4 regions of the Methylobacterium sp. SD274 genome follow, and region 2 is predicted to be linked to each of the others. Evidence: riboswitches for the same ligand, from Rfam matches in the RefSeq annotation. Region 2 holds a riboswitch; each other region holds the start of a gene.
The links. A riboswitch is a leader RNA that binds a small molecule or an ion and turns the genes downstream of it on or off. The one in region 2 is predicted to bind cobalamin.
Positions count from the first base shown of each region.

Region 1 (4,851 bases), on a different contig from region 2:
GTCGCCATCAGGATGGCGGTGCCACGATCCGCCGCCGCCCGGACCGTTGTGGAGAAGTCCGCCGCCGCGCTCGGATCAAGGCCCGAGGTCGGTTCGTCGAGGAGGAGGAGCCGGGCACGGCGCGCGAGTGCCACCGCGATGCCGACCTTCTGGCGCATGCCCTTGGAATAGGAGCCGGCGGGACGGGCGAGGGCAGGCTCGGCGAGGCCGGCCTCCGCGAGGAGCATGCGTGCGTTCGCTTTCGTCAGATCGAGGCCGGCCAGGGTCGTGAAGTAGCGCAGGTTCTCCACCCCGGAGAGGCCGGGATAGAGCGCCACCTGTTCGGGGATGTAGGCCACGTGCCGGCGCGCGCCGACCGGGTCGGCGCCGGCATCGACACCGCAGACCCGGACCGTGCCGGCATCCGCCTTTAGGAAGCCGAGGATCAGGTTGACCGTTGTGGTCTTGCCAGCCCCGTTCGGCCCGAGCAGGGCGAAGACCTCCCCGGGACGGAGCGACAGGTCGAGGCCATCGAGGGCTTGGCGTTCGCCGAAACGCTTGCCCGCCCCCCGGATCTCCAGGACGAAGTCGCCCGAATGGGTCGTGACCTCAGTCATCAGAACCGCACCGAGATCGTGCCGGTGAAGCGCCGGGGCGCGCCGGGATAGACCCGGAACACGCTGTTCGAACTCTCATAGTAAGTGGTGTCGAAGATGTTCTCGACGTTAAGGCCGAAGCGCATGTTCTCGTAGCGGTAATAGGCCAGCGCATCGACAGCGATGTAGGCCGGCAGAGAGAAGCCCGAGCCCGATGCGTCCCCGGCGCGTTCGCCAACCCCGCGCACGCCGCCGCCCAGGCCGAGGCCCTTCCAGGGGCCGGCCTGGACCTCGTGCACAGCGAGCAGGCTGCCCGAGTGGCGCGGGATGTTGATCAGCGGTGCGCCCACCGGCAGCACGTTATCCTTGGTCACCACTGCGTCGGCGTAGACGTAGCCCGCCAGGATCTTGATCTCGGGGGTGATCTGGCCTGCGGCCGTGAGTTCGAAGCCCTGGCTGCGCACGCCGCCCGCCGCCAGCGAGAAGCCGCTGTTGTTGGGGTCGGCCGTCAGCACGTTCTGCCGCTCGATGCGGAAGGCCGCCGCCGTCAGGCCGAGGGCGCCTCCGAACAGATCGAGCTTGGCACCCACCTCGTAGCCGATGCCAGTCTCGGGCTCGAACGGCTCCGCGCGGGCCACCGCGAAGGCGTCGGGGCCGATATTGGGCCGGAAGCTGGTGCCGACATTGGTGTAGAGCGAAAGCTCAGGCAGGGGCTGGTAGACGAGCCCGGCACGCGGCGTGGCCGCCACCCGCGATTGCTCTGACTGGGTCGAGTTCGTTCGCTCGCGAAAAGATTGCTCGAAGAAATCGAACCGGGCCCCGAGGAGCGCCTTCCACTCGGGGCTGAGCGCGATCTGGTCCTGGACATAGAGGGCGGTGTTGGTGACTCGTTCCAAGTTGTTGCGCCGGATCGTGAGCGGCGGCAGGGCCTGGCCGTAGCGGGGATCGTAAATGTCGAGGCTGTAGGGGCTCTGGCGGAAGTTCGAGCGATCATAGACCACGCGGCTATCCGTGCTCTCCCGCTCGAAGCCGAGAAGCAGGGTATGACCGAGATCACCGGTGGCGAAGCGCCCCACCACCTCGGCCTGACCGATGGCGGTATCCCAGCGGTAATCGCGGAAGTTCCGGTCGCGCAGGACGGTGCGATTGTCCGCGGCGAGGCCACGGACCTCCGCCGATTCCCCGACCAGCGAGCCGGTGTTGAAGTGGGTGGCGAGGCGCATCTGCCAATCGGCGTTGAAGCGATGCTCGACCCGCACCTGCATCGTGTCCGAGCTCTGATACGTGCTCTGCCCCGGCTCGCCGAGGAAGCGGGAAATCGGCAGGAAGCCGAGTTGGCGGTTGATCGCAATCACACCCCGGTCGACCACGACGCGATTGCGCAGGAACTCGGTCTCGACGGTGATTTTCGTGTCCGGCGTGACCTGCCAGCTCACGACGGGAGCGACGAGGAGCCGGTCGCTGTCGACAAAATCGCGAAAGCTGTTCTGGCGTCCGCCCGCAAAGTTAAATCGGTAGAGCAGCGTGCCGTCCTCGTTGAGCGCGCCACCGGCATCGACCGTGTCGCGGAACTGCTCGAAAGAACCCCAGAGACCGCCCATCTCGACGAAGCGCTCAGCGGTCGGCTGTTTGGTGACGAAGTTGACGAGGCCACCTGGGTCACTGCGCCCAAACAGGCCGCCACCGGGGCCCTTGAGCACCTCGATGCGCTCGACGTTCTGGGTGTCGGGCGGCGGCGGCGAGCCTCGGTTGATCGGGAAGCCGTTACGGTAGAGTTCCGAGGTAGTCGTGCCACGGATGGCGTAGCTGAACACCGTCAGGCCGCCAAAATTGTTCTGCTGGGCGACGCCGGGCGTATAGTTGAAGACCCGGTCGACGCGGGTGGCGGCGAGATCTGTGATGACCTCGCGCGGCGCAACGGTGACGATCTGGGGCACGTCGCGCTGGGGCGTGTCGGTCTTCGTGCTGCTCACCGCCCGGTCGGCCCGGTAGCCCGGGGTCGGACCGATCAGGCCTATCCCCGGGGAGGGGCCAGCACCAGCGACCACTGGAGCGCTCCCGCCAGTAGCCTCCACGGAGAGTTCCTCCAGCGTGACGGCCTCCTGCGCCCGGGCCTCCAGTGCAGGCGCGCCCGCCGAAAGGATTGCGGCAAGCGCGTAGTGCGATCCTCGACGCCTCGACATCCGACGACGCTTGGCCGGAACGGGCAGGGTCAGGATCGCAACCTTCGAGGTCGCCAGGTTGGGACGAAGGGGCACCGGTGCGCTCAAGGTTGTCGAGCGACGGCCGAGCGGGTGCCCTCGCGGGACCGGCTGCGTCAGTAGCCAAGCCCGCTCATGCGCTCCGCCGGGACACCCCGCCCGAGAGACGTATCGTTGTGCAAGGCAGGTCTCCTGGCTCGCGGGTCGTCGCCCTCGCCTCGGCCTTCCCAGTACGTCGCACCAGTGACCATGGACGGTGAGGGCTCACCGCTAACAGTTGCGGGGGCAGCTTCGGAAGCGCTCCTGCGAGCACCCCGAATTCCCTCTTAGCCCGCGAGCCGACGACCCGCAGGAACCTTGACGGTCAGACATTCGCCGGGCGCCGCCGCATAGTCAATCGAGGGGGCGTCATTTTCTCGCAACATTGTAACATTGCATCAGTCTGGTCCCGGACCGTTGTCCGTCGCCAGATGGATTGGGACAGTCCGCTCTTTTCAGGTGCGGAGGCTCTGATCCATCGGGGGTGAAAGGTTATGCAGCCTGCGCCTAGTGGCGCAATCGGCCGATGCTCGATGGCCTCCACGATAAGCGCTTATGGACGTCTTCTGGTCGAAAGCAGTCGGACCGCATTCCACCCGATCTAGTCGTAGGTCTTTGTCTGCGAGGTCGCCTGGAAGCGGACCTTCCCGGGGTCTGCAACGGGTTGAAAGCGGAAGCTCTACCACGCTCATCATCAGGGGCGGCGCGAGGTCGGTCGTGATGATGCCGGCCTTACTGAAGCGCCAGGGGCGGTCCCCTTGGCGCCCCGTGCTCTGCAATCCAATCCGGCAACACTGAGCGGAGTTAATCGCTTCAGGGTGACGCCATCCAACAAGCTACGTGAGTTTTGCTTGGTGAAAGCGTTGTGTTTCGTACCAAACTTACTCTATGGGGCGTCCACGGATCCTCAGAGAAAATGCTATGGCCGACAGCACCCAAAATTCTCAGCCAGACTACATCAAACTCGCAGCGGACATCGTCGCCGCCTACGTCTCCAATAACTCTTTGCCAACAAGCGCCTTGGGCGAGTTGCTGAGCAACGTGCATGCTGCCGTCAGCAGTCTTGCGATTGGTGGAACCGGTACGGTGGCCGAGGACAAGATCGAGAAGGCGACGCCGGCTCAGATCAAGAAGTCCATAACGCCCGACCATCTCATCAGCTTCGAGGATGGCAAGCCCTACAGAACGATGAAGCGGCATCTGACGCTCCGTGGACTGAGCCCCGAGACCTACCGCGCGAAGCATGGCCTACCTGCCGACTACCCCATGGTCGCCGCAAGCTACTCGGCTGCAAGGTCCGCCCTGGCCAAGCAACTCGGTCTCGGGCAGCAGCGGAATGGTGCGGCCAAGGCGAAGGCTGTCGTGCCGGAAAACGCCGTCGTTGAAGAGACCGCTCCGGCTCCGGAGAAACCCAAGAAGGCGGGTCGGCCTCGGAAGGCTGCCGCAGCAGCTTGACGAACATAACGGCAGCATCTCAGGTGCCGTTTCCGCTTGGGTCTCAGAAAATCTCGGCACCCCCAACTCAGGTGAGTGCGACCGCGCAAAAGCGGTTGCACAAGGATGGGCCTGTAAGATTGCACCCCGCAATCTAGCGAGTGCCGTGCCGCCCCCTCGCTGCTCCTCCGCCATGGTGACCCTTTGTCGAACACCGTCAGCCCCATAGGGAGCAACGCTATCCCATTAGTGCGGGAGCAAGTTGGGCAGGCGATCAAGTTAGCTCATGAGATGCGGGCAGAGGTAAAGCGCAGCCGTGCTTTGATGAAAGAAGCGAAGGAAACCCTCCGTAAAATCAAGCCCTATCGCACGAACTTCGACTGAGGTTCGGCGGTCGCACCTTGGTGCATTTGCTCCATAAGGCCGGCTTTTTGGGCATGGTCTCTGCGGAAGCCATGGGGGGCGACGGGAAGCCCTGCGAACGCCGCTCTCAGCAAGGCCCAAGGCGAGAAGCAGCCCCGCCGGCCCCGTGATCAGATCGGGGCGGCGATCTGATCACGGGACCGGCGGGGCGGGCCGTCCATCTCACAGTGAGCCGATAC
Region 1 covers NZ_JADIJP010000040.1:9,341-14,191, forward strand. Annotated here, with positions in the region: gene IPV08_RS22390 (ABC transporter ATP-binding protein) at 1-596, opposite strand, end outside; gene IPV08_RS22395 (TonB-dependent siderophore receptor) at 596-2,758, opposite strand; cobalamin riboswitch at 2,941-3,151, opposite strand; gene IPV08_RS22400 (MucR family transcriptional regulator) at 3,737-4,270, shown strand.
Region 1: linked by a shared signal. The riboswitch ahead of IPV08_RS22395 (TonB-dependent siderophore receptor) and the one ahead of IPV08_RS22925 (TonB-dependent receptor) in region 2 are both predicted to bind cobalamin.

Region 2 (4,851 bases):
AGAACCTGCTGGGCCGGATCGGCCGTGCGCTTCAAGACGTCGTCATTGGCGAAGGCAGGGGCCGAAGCCGCCAGACTGGCGCCAAGTGCGAGAAGATGGACCGCTCTCATGCATTCCTCCTAAGTGGGATATTGAGGACCAGCATGAGAGGTCATGCCTGCCGCTAATCCCATCATTGCAAGTTCCTGATCATTGCCAGGGATCTATCGCGGTAATCGCAATCGATCATCTCTATCGCTGGGCTACATGGGTGCATCCACAGAAGAGCATGCGAAGCAGTAATCCAATTCCAGAATATCGCAATAAGATTTTCATAAGTGCGACAAAATATAAATATAATGCATTTTGGCAACAAATTCACGACTCAAAGGTGGCAAATACGCTATACAGCGCGCCACGATGTAAAAATTTACTAAAAAGACGGCCTTCAGTGCCAGGCTTTGAATTTATAGTTTGAAGGCAAATATGTAATTGCGGTTCTGAGTATCTGTGCTAAACCTCAATTGCGACAGGGTTAGAGAATTTCTTGCGTGGACCGCTCGGAGGCTTTTTGACCCCCCACTTGAACGGTGAGAGCCTTCTGGCCTCACCGTTTTTTTGTGCCCGCAGAAGCGGACGGCATGGGTGGAATGCCTTCGAAGATAGCCTTGCGCTTGCTAAATAAGCAGGCGATTTCATCAAGGTCAAACTCGGGATATTACGGCAAAGCCAGTGTTACAATCTGGCAATTCAGGTTTCCAATATGCACTGCCACCATTAAATCTCATTGAAATTTTTACGATATACTTTGAGGCCGACCCTGGCGGCCGTTGGGACGGATCTTATTTCGCCTCATGTCTGCGCACTTACCGGTCAGGTAGCTAATATATGACCTGGGGCAGCCGAGTGACCCTCGTGATGCAGGGTGAGCTCCGGTTCTACCGCGAGGACGGCAGCTACAAGGAGCCCCGCTCGACGAGTGGCTACGTCTCTGGCATGGCGAACGGCGAACCGCATCTGGAAGGCGTTGGCGATGAGGACACCATCGTGTTCTTCAGCAACCGCAACATCGAGGATGCGCTGTACGAATTCCTCGACGACGCAGGTAATCCCGTCCAAATCCGGAGCATCGCCGACATTAAGGCGCAGCTCGAAGACCAGATCGCGACTGGAACCTACGAGAAGGTCACCGCCAAGGCCGCCTGACCACCGCAATGCCGGGGTGGCGTTAGGCACTCCGGCGTTCACTGGGCCTAAACCGCAGGAAAGCCGGATTCGTCGATCGGTTTCAGCCAACCTCGGTCAGGCTTCAGCGACGACCGGTACCTCGTCGAGCCTAGTGGTGTAGCGCGGTGAGCGCATCTGGAATGTCGTCGACCAAGACCGCTTTGGGGCGAAGCCAGCGCTACGCATCCACATCAGGTATCCGATGAGTGAATTCGATGCAGCAGCGAACCGAAGCTTCGCAAGCCTAGGATTGTAACCTTGTGACCACATACGGCCAGAAAGCTTTGAGGCACCATTGACGGCGCACCTTCTTATCGGGCTCCTTGTGCCCGACGGTTCCTCCTCGGAGGATCAAAAGGGAACGCGGTGGGGGCTTTCGCCCGATGCCGCGGCTGCCCCCGCAACTGTAAGCGGCGAGCCCATCATCAACACGTCACTGGATGCTTCGGCGTCTGGGAAGACGATGAGAGGGCGGTGACCCGCGAGCCAGGAGACCTGCCGTCAGTCGTGGTCACACGCGAAACGCATCGGGCGGGGTGTCCTGATGGGTGTCGAGGCGTTCGGCTGTCCTAACGGCAGACAAGCGCCCAGGCCTCGTTCGCGGTGACGTGCCACAGACGTCGCCCGAGGCTTGTCCCGTGTCCTTCCCCTCCCGATTTGCGTGCCTGCGCACGCTCGCGATCGCCTGCGCCTCGCTTCCTGTATCCGCCCTGGCGCAACAGGCGGCAGCGCCCTTCGCCGATGTGCCGGGCGACGCCGAGGCCGCCGTCTCGCTCTCCGAACTCTCCGTCTCCGCCACCGGCGTTCCGACCCCAGTCGACCAGGTCGGATCAAGCGTCACCGTGCTGACCGCCGCGACCTTGGAGGCCCAGCAGCGCCGCACCGTCCCAGATGCCCTCCAGCAGGTGCCGGGCCTCAACGTCGTGCAGACCGGTGGTCCCGGCGGCCAGACATCGGTGTTCATCCGAGGCTCGAACTCGAACCACGTGAAGGTCCTCATCGACGGGATCGACGCGACCGACCCGTCGAACCCGAACGGCTCCTTCGACTTTGGGCAACTCCTGACCGACGACCTCTCCCGCATCGAGGTGCTCAGGGGTCCCCAGAGCGGCCTCTACGGCAGCGACGCAATCGGAGGCGCGATCTCCTTCACGACGAAGCGCGGCGAGGGACCGGCCAGGGCCACCGCGCGGATCGAGGGCGGTTCGTTCGGTACCTTTAACCAGAGCGGCAGGATCAGCGGGTCGGAGGACGGCTTCGACTATTCGGTCTCGATCCAGCACTTCCGTGCGGCGGCGACGCCGGTGACGCCGCCGAACCTCGTCCCGTTCGGCCGTCCGATCCATCCGAATTTTTACGACAACGAGACCGTCTCGGCGAAGTTCGGCTACCAGTTCACCGATACCTTCCGCATCAACTCGGTGACGCGCTTCATCAATTCCCGCCTCCTGTACACGGGAACTGACTACAGCACCTTCCCGGCCTTCCCGGCGGCGTTCCGGAGCGCCGCCGACGTGCAACAGGTCTTCACCCGCAACGAGGCCGAGTGGACGCCGTTTGCGGGCTTCCACAACCTCTTCGCGATCAACTACTCGAACCTGTTCAACCGTCAGCAGGGACCGCTCGACCCGCTGGCCACTCCCGATGCGACCACGGGCTTGGGCGAGCGCACCCGGTACGAGTACCGCGGGGACTACCAGCTCTCGCCCGGCAACCTCGTCCTGTTCGGCGCTCAGCGCGACGACGAGAGCCTGTCGACCACTGACCCGAGTCCGTTCGAGGCCGGTATTTTGCGAGCAAAGAACGGCAACACCGCCGGCTACGTCGAGGCGCAGCTGACGCCCTTCGAGCGGGCCTCGTTCATCGCCAACATCCGCCACGACGAGAACGACGCCTTCGGGCCGGCCACCACCTTCCGCGTCGCGCCGAGCTACGTCCTGCCCCTCTCCGAGACCCGGATCAAAGGCAGCGTGGGCACCGGCTTCAAGGCACCGACCCTAAGCCAGCTGTTCCAGAGCTTCCCGACGTCGAACTTCTTCGCCAACCCCAACCTGCGACCGGAGGAAAGCCTCGGCTACGATGCCGGAATCGAGCAGCCCCTTGGAGACCACGTCCTCGTTGGGGCGACCTATTACGCCAACGACTTCAAGAACCTTATTACCACGAACGCGACATTCACCTCGAACGAGAACGTCGGCCGGGCCGAGTCGTACGGGGCAGAAACCTTCGTCGCGGTCCGGATCTCCGACACGTTGTCGGGCCGGGTCGACTACACCAACACTGTGACCAAGAACGAGATCACCAACCAGGAGCTCTTGCGCCGGCCACGGCACAAGGGCAGCGCCACCGCGTTCTGGACCCCGCTTCCCGGCCTGACCCTTAGCGGCACCGTGATCGTGCTCGGCCACTTCGTCGACGGCAATCGCGACTTCTCGGTGGCCCGCCTCAAGAACCCAGGCTTCACCCTGGTCAACCTCGCGGTGAACTACGACGTCAGCGAGACGATGAGCGTGTTCGGGCGGATCGATAACCTGTTCGACCGCCGCTACGAAAACCCCACCGGTTTCCTTGAGGCCGGCCTCGCCGTGTATGGCGGCGTCCGCCTGACCGCGTTTTGAGACCGCAGATGACAAGACGGTCCGCTCTCGCGGTGCTGCCGGTGATCCTGGCCGTCAGTCAGGCGTGGCCGATGGTTGGAGGGATGGCTGCCCCGGCGCCCGTTCGTCCTCGGCATGTCGTCTCGATGAACCTTTGCGCGGACGAGCTCGTCTTGCGGCTTGCAGACCGCGATCAGGTCGCCGCCGTAACCTACCTCGCCCATGACCCGCGCGGCTCCACCGTCGCGCGGGAGGCCACGGGCATCGCGGTGACGCGTGGCCTATCGGAGGAGATCGTCGCCCTTCAACCCGACCTCGTCGTCGCCGGAGCCTTCACGACACGAACCACGGTGGGCCTGCTCAAGCGCGTCGGATTCCCCCTCCTCGAACTCGGCGTACCCAACGACTTCAAAGGAGTGCGTGCCCAGATCCGGACCGTCGCGGCGTCTCTCGGGCACGCCGCGCGCGGCGAGACCATGGTCGCGGAACTCGATGCTCGGCTGGCGCAGGTGGTGCCGGCGGCAAAACCGTTGCGGGCACTCGTCATGCGCCCGAATGCCTTCACGGTCGCACCCGGCAGCCTTGGCGATGCGATCATCCGCGCCGCCGGCCTCGTCAACGTTGCGGCCGAACTCGGTCGCGACCGTTTCGGCCAGGTCCCGCTGGAAGCGGCGGCCTTTGCCGACGCCGACCTCATCGTCGTCGACGAGGGGGAGCCCGGCAGGCCGTCGCTCGCCGACAACCTGTTGCATCACCCCGTCCTCGACGCGCTGCGCCGACAGGGTCGCACCGTCTCGATCCCGAACCGGCTCTGGACCTGCCCAGGTCCCCAGGTCGCCGAGGTCGTGGCCTTGCTCGCCGCCGCCGCACGCGAACGGGCAGTGCCATGAATGCGCCCCTGCAGCCTCCCGTCCGGATCGAAGGCCGCCCTCCTGGAAGCCCGATCGTCATCGGATGCCTTGCCCTGCTGGTCGTCCTCCTCACGGCGGCGTCCATCGCGGTCGGGTATTCCCCCTTCGACGTCCCGGCCGCGGCCGGTGACCTCATC
Region 2 covers NZ_JADIJP010000044.1:18,128-22,978, reverse strand. Annotated here, with positions in the region: partial or broken gene IPV08_RS22940 (PQQ-dependent dehydrogenase, methanol/ethanol family) at 1-110, opposite strand, end outside; gene IPV08_RS22935 (hypothetical protein) at 886-1,185, shown strand; partial or broken gene IPV08_RS24815 (DUF4113 domain-containing protein) at 1,282-1,386, opposite strand; cobalamin riboswitch at 1,523-1,724, shown strand; gene IPV08_RS22925 (TonB-dependent receptor) at 1,845-3,824, shown strand; gene IPV08_RS22920 (ABC transporter substrate-binding protein) at 3,896-4,693, shown strand; gene IPV08_RS22915 (iron ABC transporter permease) at 4,690-4,851, shown strand, end outside.

Region 3 (4,851 bases), on a different contig from region 2:
GGTAATCCGATGGTCAGGTCGTGGGTATAGGCGAGCTTCGCATCGCTCGTCTGGGCGAGCGGGCGGGCCACCGGAGCGAGGCGTGCCGTCGCCCGGCTGTCCGAGGCCTGAAACTCCGGTTTGGGTGGGCGTGAATCCGAGCAGCCAGCTATCGCCGCGAGAGCCGCCAGGCCGGACGCGGCCACGAGGCCGCGGCACCCGTGAGCCAGGATCCGTCGGGCGGTCAACGCGCTCACCCCGCCAGGGCGGCTGCCACCGCCCCCTGGTCGAAACCCTTCAGCCCGATGACCACGAGCCGGCCGTCGCGGTTCTCGCTCGCCCGCCAGGGGCGGTCGTAATGATGGGCGATACGGGCACCGACGCCCTGGACCACGAGGCGCATCGGCTTGCCGGTGACCTCGGCGAAGCCCTTGATCCGCAGGACGCCGCTGGTCTCGGCGGCGCGGGCGACGCGGGAGGCCAGATCCTCGGCGCTCGCCGTGGCAGGCACCGCAATGGCCACGGAGTCGAAATCGTCGTGATCGTGGTCCTCGCCCTCGCCGTGATGGGAGGGGCGGGCGTCGAGATCGTCCTCGGCGGCGGCGCCGAGACCGAGGATCACGCGCGGATCGAGGCGGCCATGCTCGGCCTCGACCATCTTCACCGCGCGCGGCAGCTGGCGCTCCACCTCGGCGCGGACCTTGGCCTTGCCGGCTTCGTCGAGGAGGTCGGCCTTGTTCATCACCACGAGGTCGGCGCAGAGGAGCTGGTCCTCGAACACCTCTTCCAGCGGGTTGTCGTGATCGACGCTGGCATCGTCGGCGCGCTGGGCGGCGAGGGCCGCCGGATCGTCGGCGAAGAAGCCGGCAGCGACGGCGGGGCCGTCGATGACCGCGATCACCCCGTCCACGGTCACCCGCGAGCGGATGGCCGGCCAGTGGAAAGCCTGGACCAGGGGCTTCGGCAGAGCGAGGCCGGACGTCTCGATGAGGATGTGCTCCGGCGGGTCAGCGCGGTCGAGGAGCTTGTTCAGGGCCGGCACGAAATCGTCCGCCACGGTGCAGCAGATGCAGCCATTGGCGAGTTCCACGATGTCCTCATCCTGGCAACCCTCGATGCCGCAGGCGGCCAGGAACGATCCGTCGAAGCCGATATCGCCGAACTCGTTGACGATGATGGCGAGCCGACGACCGCCGGCATTCTCCACGAGGTGACGGACGAGGGTCGTCTTCCCGGCTCCGAGGAAGCCGGTGACGATGGTGCAGGGGATCTTCTCGACGATGCTCATTCGGCGGCGTCCGGAATTCTGTCCGCGCGGGGCGGAGGAAACGGGGGAATGCGGGCGACGACGCCTTTGCGGAACGCCTCCGGCCGCGCCTTCCAGGGCACGATGCCGTCGGGCGTCTCCGCGTACAGGCCGATGCCCGCGAGGATGGTTCTGGCGGATTCGACCGGGTCGAGATCGCCGTAAACGTAGGTCCAGCGGCCTTCGGAAGCCACGGCGACCGTGCAGGGGCGCTTGCAGACCGACAGGCACTCGACGCTCTCGACCGCGATGCCCTCGATGGCGGCTTCCTTCACCGCATCGCGCAGCGCCGAGACGAGGCGGGCCCCGGCGCGGGGCTCGGATGTGTCGCCGGCCGTGCGGCAGGTGGCGCAGACATAGAGTACGACCGGGCTGCCGGCCTGGATGTCCTCGTCAGGCATGTGACGTCGCCGGGCTCTTGCGCCCGACGCTGTTCCAGGCCCAGCCGAAGGCGAGGCCGATCACCGCCCAGAACACGAAGGCGATGCCGAGCGACCGAGCGGCGAATTGGGCCGCGTAGCCCGGGGGCAGGGCGGAGGCGGTGTGGCTCGTCTCCGGCGCTCCGGCCAGATGCGGCGCGACGAGGAGCACGATCCCTCCAGCGATGGCGATGGAGGAGCGGCGGATCGCGATGAGGTAGAGCCCCATGGCGGTGGCGGCCGCGGTCATGATCCACCAGAACTGGCGTTCGGCGAGCGGAGCCGCCTCCATGCCGGGTAGTTCCGGCGGGAGGCCGAGGGAAGGGGCGAGGGCCACGGCGAGGAACCCCGCGATCGCGAATCGCAGGCCGGTTTCCGGGCTCGGCTCGCGCCCACAGGCAATGAGAGCCGCGCCCAGTAACAGGGCGTAGCCGACGCCGCCGACCAGGGTCGCGAGGGCGGTGAAGACCATCCGGGGCAGGCCGGGGCCGGGCTGCCAGGCCGGAGCGACCTCGCCGCCTTCGACACCGTCCGTCTTGCCACCATGGTCGTGGCCCGAATGGACGGGCACGAGGAGGGAGGCCGGGGAGGCGCCGCGCGGCATCCATAGCGCGGCTGGCGCCGTGGCTTCGCCGCTCTCGTAACGCTCGGCCGCGATGATCAGCGGCGAGGTGAGGGCGAGCTGCAAGCCCGTGGCGACGACAGCCGCCAGGAAGCCGGCGACCAGGGCCGCCGACACGAGTCGGATCATCATGAAATCAGGTCCTGGCTGAGCGCGAGGCGGTCAGTGGCAGGGGAAATTCTGGGCGTGCCGGAAATCGTGGGCCGCGTTGTGCAGCGCCATCGCCGGGGCGAAGCCGGCCATGAAGACGAGCCCGAGGCCGAGGAAAGCGGCCATGAGCACTGCGCCGAGACGCTCGTTGCTGCGGGTGCCGGTGAGGGCGAGGGTGTTCGTGGTCATCGTGTCAGGTCTCCGGCCGCCCCGCCGGCGGCGTTCGAGGATAGAGCGGGAGGACGATTTGGTCCCCTTCGGAAGGCAGGTCTCCTGGCTCGCGGGTCATCCGGTCCTGCCGCCTTCCCGGATCGCTCCGGTGGCCGATGGCAGGCCCGTCTCCGCTCACAGTTGCGGGGGCAGCTGCGGTTTCAGGCGCGAGCCCTCACCGCATTCCCTTTTCACCCCGTCGCCGGGGCACCGTCCGAACTTCGCTTCTACGCGCTCGCGCGACCGCTGACAACGCGCCGCCAAAGCGTTTTACCGGCTTTGACGGGGCAGGGCGGTTTCGCGCTAAAGGGAGCCATGCGGCAGCCTTCTCCAAGAATGACACTGGTTCTCGGCGGCGCGCGCTCGGGCAAGAGCCTGCATGGGGAACGCCTCGTCGAAGCCCACCCGGCGCCTTGGCTCTACCTCGCCACCGCGCAGGCCTGGGACGACGAGATGCGGGAGCGCGTCGCCCTTCACCGGTCGCGCCGCTCGGCGGATTGGATCACCCGGGACGTGCCGATCGACCTGGCCGAGGCCGTCGCTGCGGCGACAGGGCCGGTGCTCGTCGATTGCCTGACCCTGTGGCTGACCAACCTGATCCTGTCCGAGGCCGATATCGAGGCGGCGAGCGCTGCCCTGATCGAGGCCTGCGGCCGCGCGCCGGGGCCGGTGGTGCTCGTCGGCAACGAGGTCGGTCTCGGCATCGTGCCGGACAACGCGCTCGCCCGCCGCTTCCGCGACGCGGCCGGGCGACTGCACCAGCGCCTCGCCGCGCGGGCCGACCATGTGGTGTTCATGGTGGCGGGACTGCCGATGATCGTGAAACCCCAACCCGGAGCGAGCGCATGAACGATCTGGAGATAAATGACGCGGAGGCCGACCGTCACCGCGAGAAGATGGAGAAGCGCAAGGCCGTCCAGGACGCCGAAGTCGCGGGCAAGACGATCGAGAAGGGCCTGCTCATCGTCAATACCGGTCCCGGCAAGGGCAAGACCACGGCCGGGCTCGGCCTCGTCCTGCGGGCGCTCGGCCATGGCTGGCGGGTCGGCGTGGTCCAGTTCATCAAGGGAGCCTGGGATACGGGCGAGAAGCACGCGCTGAAGGCCTTCGGCGACCGGATCGAATGGCATACGCTCGGCGAGGGCTTCACCTGGGAGACGCAAGACAAGGCCCGCGACATCGCCGCCGCCGAGCATGCCTGGGCCAAAGCCGAGGAACTGATGGCCGACCCGACCATCCGTCTCGTCCTCCTCGACGAACTCAACATCGCCCTGCGCTACGATTACCTGACCATCGACGCCGTGGTGGCGGCTTTCCGGGCGCGCCGGCCCGACCTCCACGTCATCGTCACCGGCCGCAACGCCAAGCCGGCCCTCATCCAGGCCGCCGACCTCGTCACCGAGATGGGCAGCGTGAAGCACCATTTCTCGGCCGGCGTGAAGGCGCAGGAGGGGATCGAATTCTGATGCGGACGGCCTTCCTCTCGCTCGGTCTTCTCGCCACCATGTCGGCGGCGGCCTCCGCGGAGTCCATCACATCCTGGCCGGACACCTATCTCGCCCGCGTCGAGGCGCTGGCGGTGATGGAGGGGCTGAACGCGCGGCTCCTGGCGAGCCGCAGCGCCACCGCGACCCTCGAAGGCTGGTGCTCCGAGCACGGCATGGCGACGGACCCGCGGCTCACGGCGACCCTCCTGCGCGATGTGGACAAGCCCGCCTCGGAAGAGACGCGCCGACGGCTCCAGGCCGTGCCGGATACACCTTTGAAGTATCGCCGTGTCCGGCTCGCCTGCGGCGATCACGTCCTGTCGGAAGCGGACAATTGGTATGTGCCGGAGCGGCTGAACCCGGAGATGAACCGCCTGCTGGAGACGACCGACACGCCCTTTGGCAAGGCGGTCCAGGCGCTGGGCACCACCCGCCAGACCATTGGGGCGGACCGTCTCTGGCAGCCTCTGCCGCCCGGTTGGGACCAGGCGGCCCCGCCCCATCCCGCCTGCGCGCCGCTCGCGATTCCGGACCGCCTGTTCAGTCATCGCGCCGTGCTGTTCACGGCCGAGCGGGTGCCGTTCTCGGAGGTCGTCGAGACCTACGCCTCCGCCATCCTCGATTTCCGCCGGGCCGCGCGGCCGCCCGATCCCGTCTGCGTCGCCGGCGCGCCGTCGC
Region 3 covers NZ_JADIJP010000001.1:213,771-218,621, forward strand. Annotated here, with positions in the region: gene IPV08_RS00995 (DUF4349 domain-containing protein) at 1-227, opposite strand, end outside; gene cobW (cobalamin biosynthesis protein CobW) at 233-1,267, opposite strand; gene IPV08_RS01005 (DUF1636 domain-containing protein) at 1,264-1,686, opposite strand; gene IPV08_RS01010 (CbtA family protein) at 1,679-2,458, opposite strand; gene IPV08_RS01015 (CbtB-domain containing protein) at 2,489-2,665, opposite strand; cobalamin riboswitch at 2,722-2,916, opposite strand; gene cobU (bifunctional adenosylcobinamide kinase/adenosylcobinamide-phosphate guanylyltransferase) at 3,023-3,535, shown strand; gene cobO (cob(I)yrinic acid a,c-diamide adenosyltransferase) at 3,532-4,152, shown strand; gene IPV08_RS01030 (hypothetical protein) at 4,152-4,851, shown strand, end outside.
Region 3: linked by a shared signal. The riboswitch ahead of IPV08_RS01015 (CbtB-domain containing protein) and the one ahead of IPV08_RS22925 (TonB-dependent receptor) in region 2 are both predicted to bind cobalamin.

Region 4 (4,851 bases), on a different contig from region 2:
GCATGCGCTGCCTCGCCGGCGTCTCGACCGTGGCGCTGCTCGCCATGGTTCCCGCCCTGTGGAGCGGGGAAGCCTTCGCCCAAGCCGCTTCGGGCGGCACGGCGGCGGTGCAGCTCGATACCTTGTCGGTGCAGGGCTCCGGCGCGGGTGTCGGCAGCGGCAGCACCAATGACAGCATCGTCGCGGCGAATTCCTACGTCGTGACGCGCAGCTCGTCCGGCACCAAGACCAACGCCAACCTGCGGGAGATTCCGCAATCGATCTCGGTGGTGACGCAGAAGCAGCTCGAGGATCGCGGCGCGCAGAACCTCGCCGATGCGCTCGCCTACACGGCCGGCGTCGTTTCCTCGCCTCAGGGCGAAGATGGCCGCTTCGACCAGCTCATCATCCGCGGCTTCGACCAGACCATCCGTGGCGTCTACCGCGACGGCCTGCGCCTGCCCGTCACCAGCTTCTCCGGCTTCCCGCAGGAGCCCTACGGGATCGAGCGCATCGACGTCCTGCGCGGGCCGACCTCGGGTCTCTACGGCCTGAACGATCCGGGCGGGCTCGTGAACTTCGTCAGCAAGAAGCCCCTCGACGTGCCTTTGCGCGAGATCTACGGCTCTTACGGCACCTACAACCGCAAGCAGTTCGGCTTCGACCTGAGCGGCCCGGCCAATCCCGAAAAGACCATCCTCTACCGGATCACCGGCTTCCTGCGGAACGGTGGCACCCAGGCCGATTACGTCGATCTCGACCGGGTCTACATCGCCCCGGCCGTCACCTTCCGGCCGTCGGCCGATACCAGCCTGACGCTTCTGGGCAATTACCAGAAGGATGTCTCGGGCGATAAGTACCGCTTGATCCCGCAATACTACACCAACGGGTCGAACCCGCTGAAGGCCAACCTGCGCGACCGCTTCCTCGGCGAGCCCGATTTCAGCCGGTTCAAGTCCGAGCGCGCCATGGCCGGCTACGAGTTCTCGCACCGCTTCGACAACGAATGGACCGTGCGCCAGAATCTGCGCTACGCCCATGCCAGCACCAACTACAACAGCATCTACCCGACCGGGCTGAACAATACGGCTTCACCCTCGCTCATCAACCGTTCGGCCCAGACCTGGCTGGAGGATTACGGCGTCTTCACCGTCGATACCCAGATCCAGCACGAGCACGTGTTCGACTGGTTCAAGAACACCGCCCTGCTCGGCATCGATTACAGCAACATCCAGAACAAGAGCGACCAGAGGGGCGGCCCGACCCAGGCCTTCTTCGATCCCAACTTCCTGCTCGGCGCCCCGGCGCCAGCGCTGGTCGGGCCGATCGACGTCCTCAACCCGACCTATGGCTCGGCCGTCGCCCCCCTGCAGAGGACGCTGTTGAGCCGGCTGTCGCAGGAGCAGACCGGCATCTACGCCCAGGATCAGGTGAAGTTCGGCAACGGTTTCCTGTTCAGCGCCAACGCCCGCTACGATTGGGTGAAGACGCGGACGGATGTGCAGAACCCCGCCCTCGATGCCGTGCGTACGACGCTGAACAGTATCGGCGTCGCAAACGCCATCCCGACCAATTTCGGGGTCACCCAGAATGCGGAATCGTATAGCGGCCGCGTCGGGCTGTCGTATCTCTTCGACAACGGCCTGACGCCCTACGTCGCGGCCGCGCGCTCGTTCAACGTGCTGCCGTTCTACATCCAGTCGAGCACGCCGAGCCCGATTGTCCCCATTGCCCCGGCCACCTACTCGATCGGCCCCGCCAAGCCCGAGATCGGGGAGACGGTCGAGGGCGGTATCAAGTTCCAGCCGCCCGGATCGAACAGCACGTTCCTCCTGTCGTATTTCGACACGAAGAAAACCAATGCGCTGACCTTCGATCCGACCGATCCGCTGCAGCAGGCCTATTACCAGACCGGCGAGATCGCGGTGAACGGCGTCGAGGTCGAGGCCACCGTGGAACTGGCCGAAGGGTTCCGCCTACTGAGCTCGCTCACCGCCCTCAACGCGCGGGTGACCAAGGATACGCCCCCGGACGCGCGGTTCGCGAGCACAGTCGGTAATCGTCCCATTCAAGTTCCGAACATCGTGATCTCGAACTGGGCCGACTATACCGTCCAGACTGGCGTGTTCCGTGGTCTCGGCTTCGGCTTCGGCGTTCGTTACATCGGCGACACGTTCGGCGATGCCGCCAACACCATCCGCGTGCCGGATTACTTCCTGATGGATGCGTCGATCCGCTATACCTACGACAACTGGCGCTTCCAGGTGGCCGCCAACAACCTCGCCGACCGGGTCTATGTCGGCACCTGCGCCCAACTCGGATATGTCGGCTGCAATTACGGCGACGGCCGCCGTATCACCGGCTCCGTCACCTACCGCTGGTAGGCGATACGCATCCGATGAGATCGGCCCCGGATCGAACGGTCCGGGGCTTTTCTTTTGGGCTGTTGCCGTCACGTCGTTGACGCGGTCTCTCGCCCTCGACTAGCCTGACGATGACGGTTCCCCTTCGGGGGATCAAAAGGGAACGCGGTGAGGGTCTTGAGCCCGATGCCGCGGCTGCCCCCGCAACTGTAAGCGGCGAGCCCATCATCAACACGTCACTGGAGGCTCCGGCTTCTGGGAAGACGATGAGAGGGCGTCGACCCGCGAGCCAGGAGACCTGCCGTCAGTCGTGGTCACACGCGAAACGCATCGGGCGGGGTGTCCTGGTGGGGTGTCGGGACCTGCGCTCGCGTGGGGATCGGCTTCGTTCGCGGTGACGTGCCACTGCGCTGAGCCGCGCCTGCCGTTCGCCCGCGATGCCCGATCGTCCCTGTTCCTTCCGTTACAGAATCGCTCCACAGCTTGCCCTCGGCGAGACCGTTTGGTCCTCCGCGCAGGCATTTTGCCCGGTTCGACGTATTGTAACGTTATAACATACGATCTAGCAGAAGGGGCGCGGCATTCGGCCAGCGATCACTCCGGTTTGCCCAAACGAACATGCCCACACAGGTCACCCACCGCGCCCCCGGGCGGATCTCGCCGGCCCGCGCCACCGCTTTCATCGCGTCACTCCTCGGCTCGACCCTGCTCGCGGGCGAGGTCCGGGGCCAGGATTCCATCGGCCAGAATGCCGTCACCCTCGACCAGCTCACCGTGGAGGGGAGCGGGGTCAGCCTGACTCGCGCCAACCCGGTCGGGCTCAACCTCTCGACCCCCTCCCGCAGCGCCAGTCGCCTCGGCCTGACGCCGCTGGAGACGCCCGCCAGCATCGATGTCATCAGCGGCGAGACCGCGCGCATCCGGGGCCAGAACACGGTGGTCGAGGCGGTGACGCAGAACGCCACCGGCATCACCACCATCGCGTCGCCCGGCAACGGCAACGGCGCCTTCTCCAGCCGGGGCTTCGCCGGCCCGAACTCGATCCAGCAGCTCTATGACGGCACGCGGCTGTTCGTGGGCGCCGGCACGGTGACCTTCCCGTTCGATACCTGGAACGTGGAGCGGATCGAGGTGCTACGCGGCCCGGCCTCCGTGCTCTATGGCGACGGCGCCATCGGCGGCGTGGTCAACGTGGTCTCGAAGAAGCCGAGCTTCACGCCGATCCATGCCGCCCGTGCCGCCACCGGGTCGGACGGGCTCGCGCGCCTCGCCGTCGATCTCGGCGGTCCAATCGGCGATGCGGTGGCCTACCGCCTCAATGTCAGCGGCAACCGCGACGGCGGCTGGACCAGCCCGAATGGGGATTTCCGCAACCTCGCGGTCTCGGGCGCGCTGCTGTTCCAGCTCAACCCCGATCTCGCCGTCACCCTCAGCCACGATCTCGGCTACCAGGAGCCCGCGCGCTACTGGGGCACGCCGCTGGTCAATGGCCGGATCGTCCAGTCCCTGCGCAACAACAACTACAATGTCGACGGCGCGAAGATCGTCTGGGCCGATAACTGGACCCAACTCAAGACCGAGTGGACGCCGAGCGCCGACATCACCATCCGCAACACCGCCTACCGGCTGCAGAGCCGTCGCCACTGGCTCGATGTCGAGCAGTACCGGTTCAATAGCGGTACGGGACGGATCGACAGGTCCGACTACCTCGAAATCTACCACAACCAGGAGCAGGTCGGGAACCGCTTCGACGCGGCCTTCAAGGGCAACCTGTTCGGCTTCCGCAACGAGTTCGCCATTGGGTTCGACGTCAACCACGTGGATTTCCGCCACACCAACAACTTCTCCAGCGCGGGCGGCGGCCTCGTCACCAGCGTCGATCCGTTCACCTACGATCCGGGCCTGTTCCCGGCCAATGGCCGCGCCAGCCCGGCCTATGCCACCAGCACCAACCAGGCCTCGGTCTTCGCCGAGAACCGGCTGATCCTCAGCGACCAACTCTCCTTCCTCACCGGAATGCGTTTCGACGCGCCGACCCTGCACCGGCGCAACCTCGCCACCGGCGACACCTTCGCGCGCTCGTTCGAGGCCCTGAGCTACCGGTTCGGCCTCGTCTACAACCCGACGCCGGATTCGGCCCTCTACGTGCAATACGCCACCGCCACCGATCCGGTGGGGAGCCTCATCAGCCTGTCGCAAACGAACGCCAATTTCGACCTCTCCACCGGCGAACAGGTCGAGGTCGGGGCCAAGGGCCTCGCGCTGAACGGCGCCCTCGAATGGACGGTGGCGGGCTACCGCATCGTCAAGGACAACCTGATCTCGGCGGTGCCGGGCCAGCCCAATGTCTCGACCCAGGTCGGCCGGCAATCCTCGCACGGGGTGGAGGGGGCGCTCGCCCTGCGCCTGCCCGACGGCTGGCGCATCGACGCCAACCTCGCCCTGCTCCACGCGCAATACGACGAGTTCCGGGAAGGGGCGGCGTCCTATGCGGGCAACCAGCCCAAAG
Region 4 covers NZ_JADIJP010000003.1:113,936-118,786, forward strand. Annotated here, with positions in the region: gene IPV08_RS03995 (TonB-dependent siderophore receptor) at 1-2,363, shown strand, start outside; cobalamin riboswitch at 2,461-2,663, shown strand; gene IPV08_RS04000 (TonB-dependent receptor) at 2,961-4,851, shown strand, end outside.
Region 4: linked by a shared signal. The riboswitch ahead of IPV08_RS04000 (TonB-dependent receptor) and the one ahead of IPV08_RS22925 (TonB-dependent receptor) in region 2 are both predicted to bind cobalamin.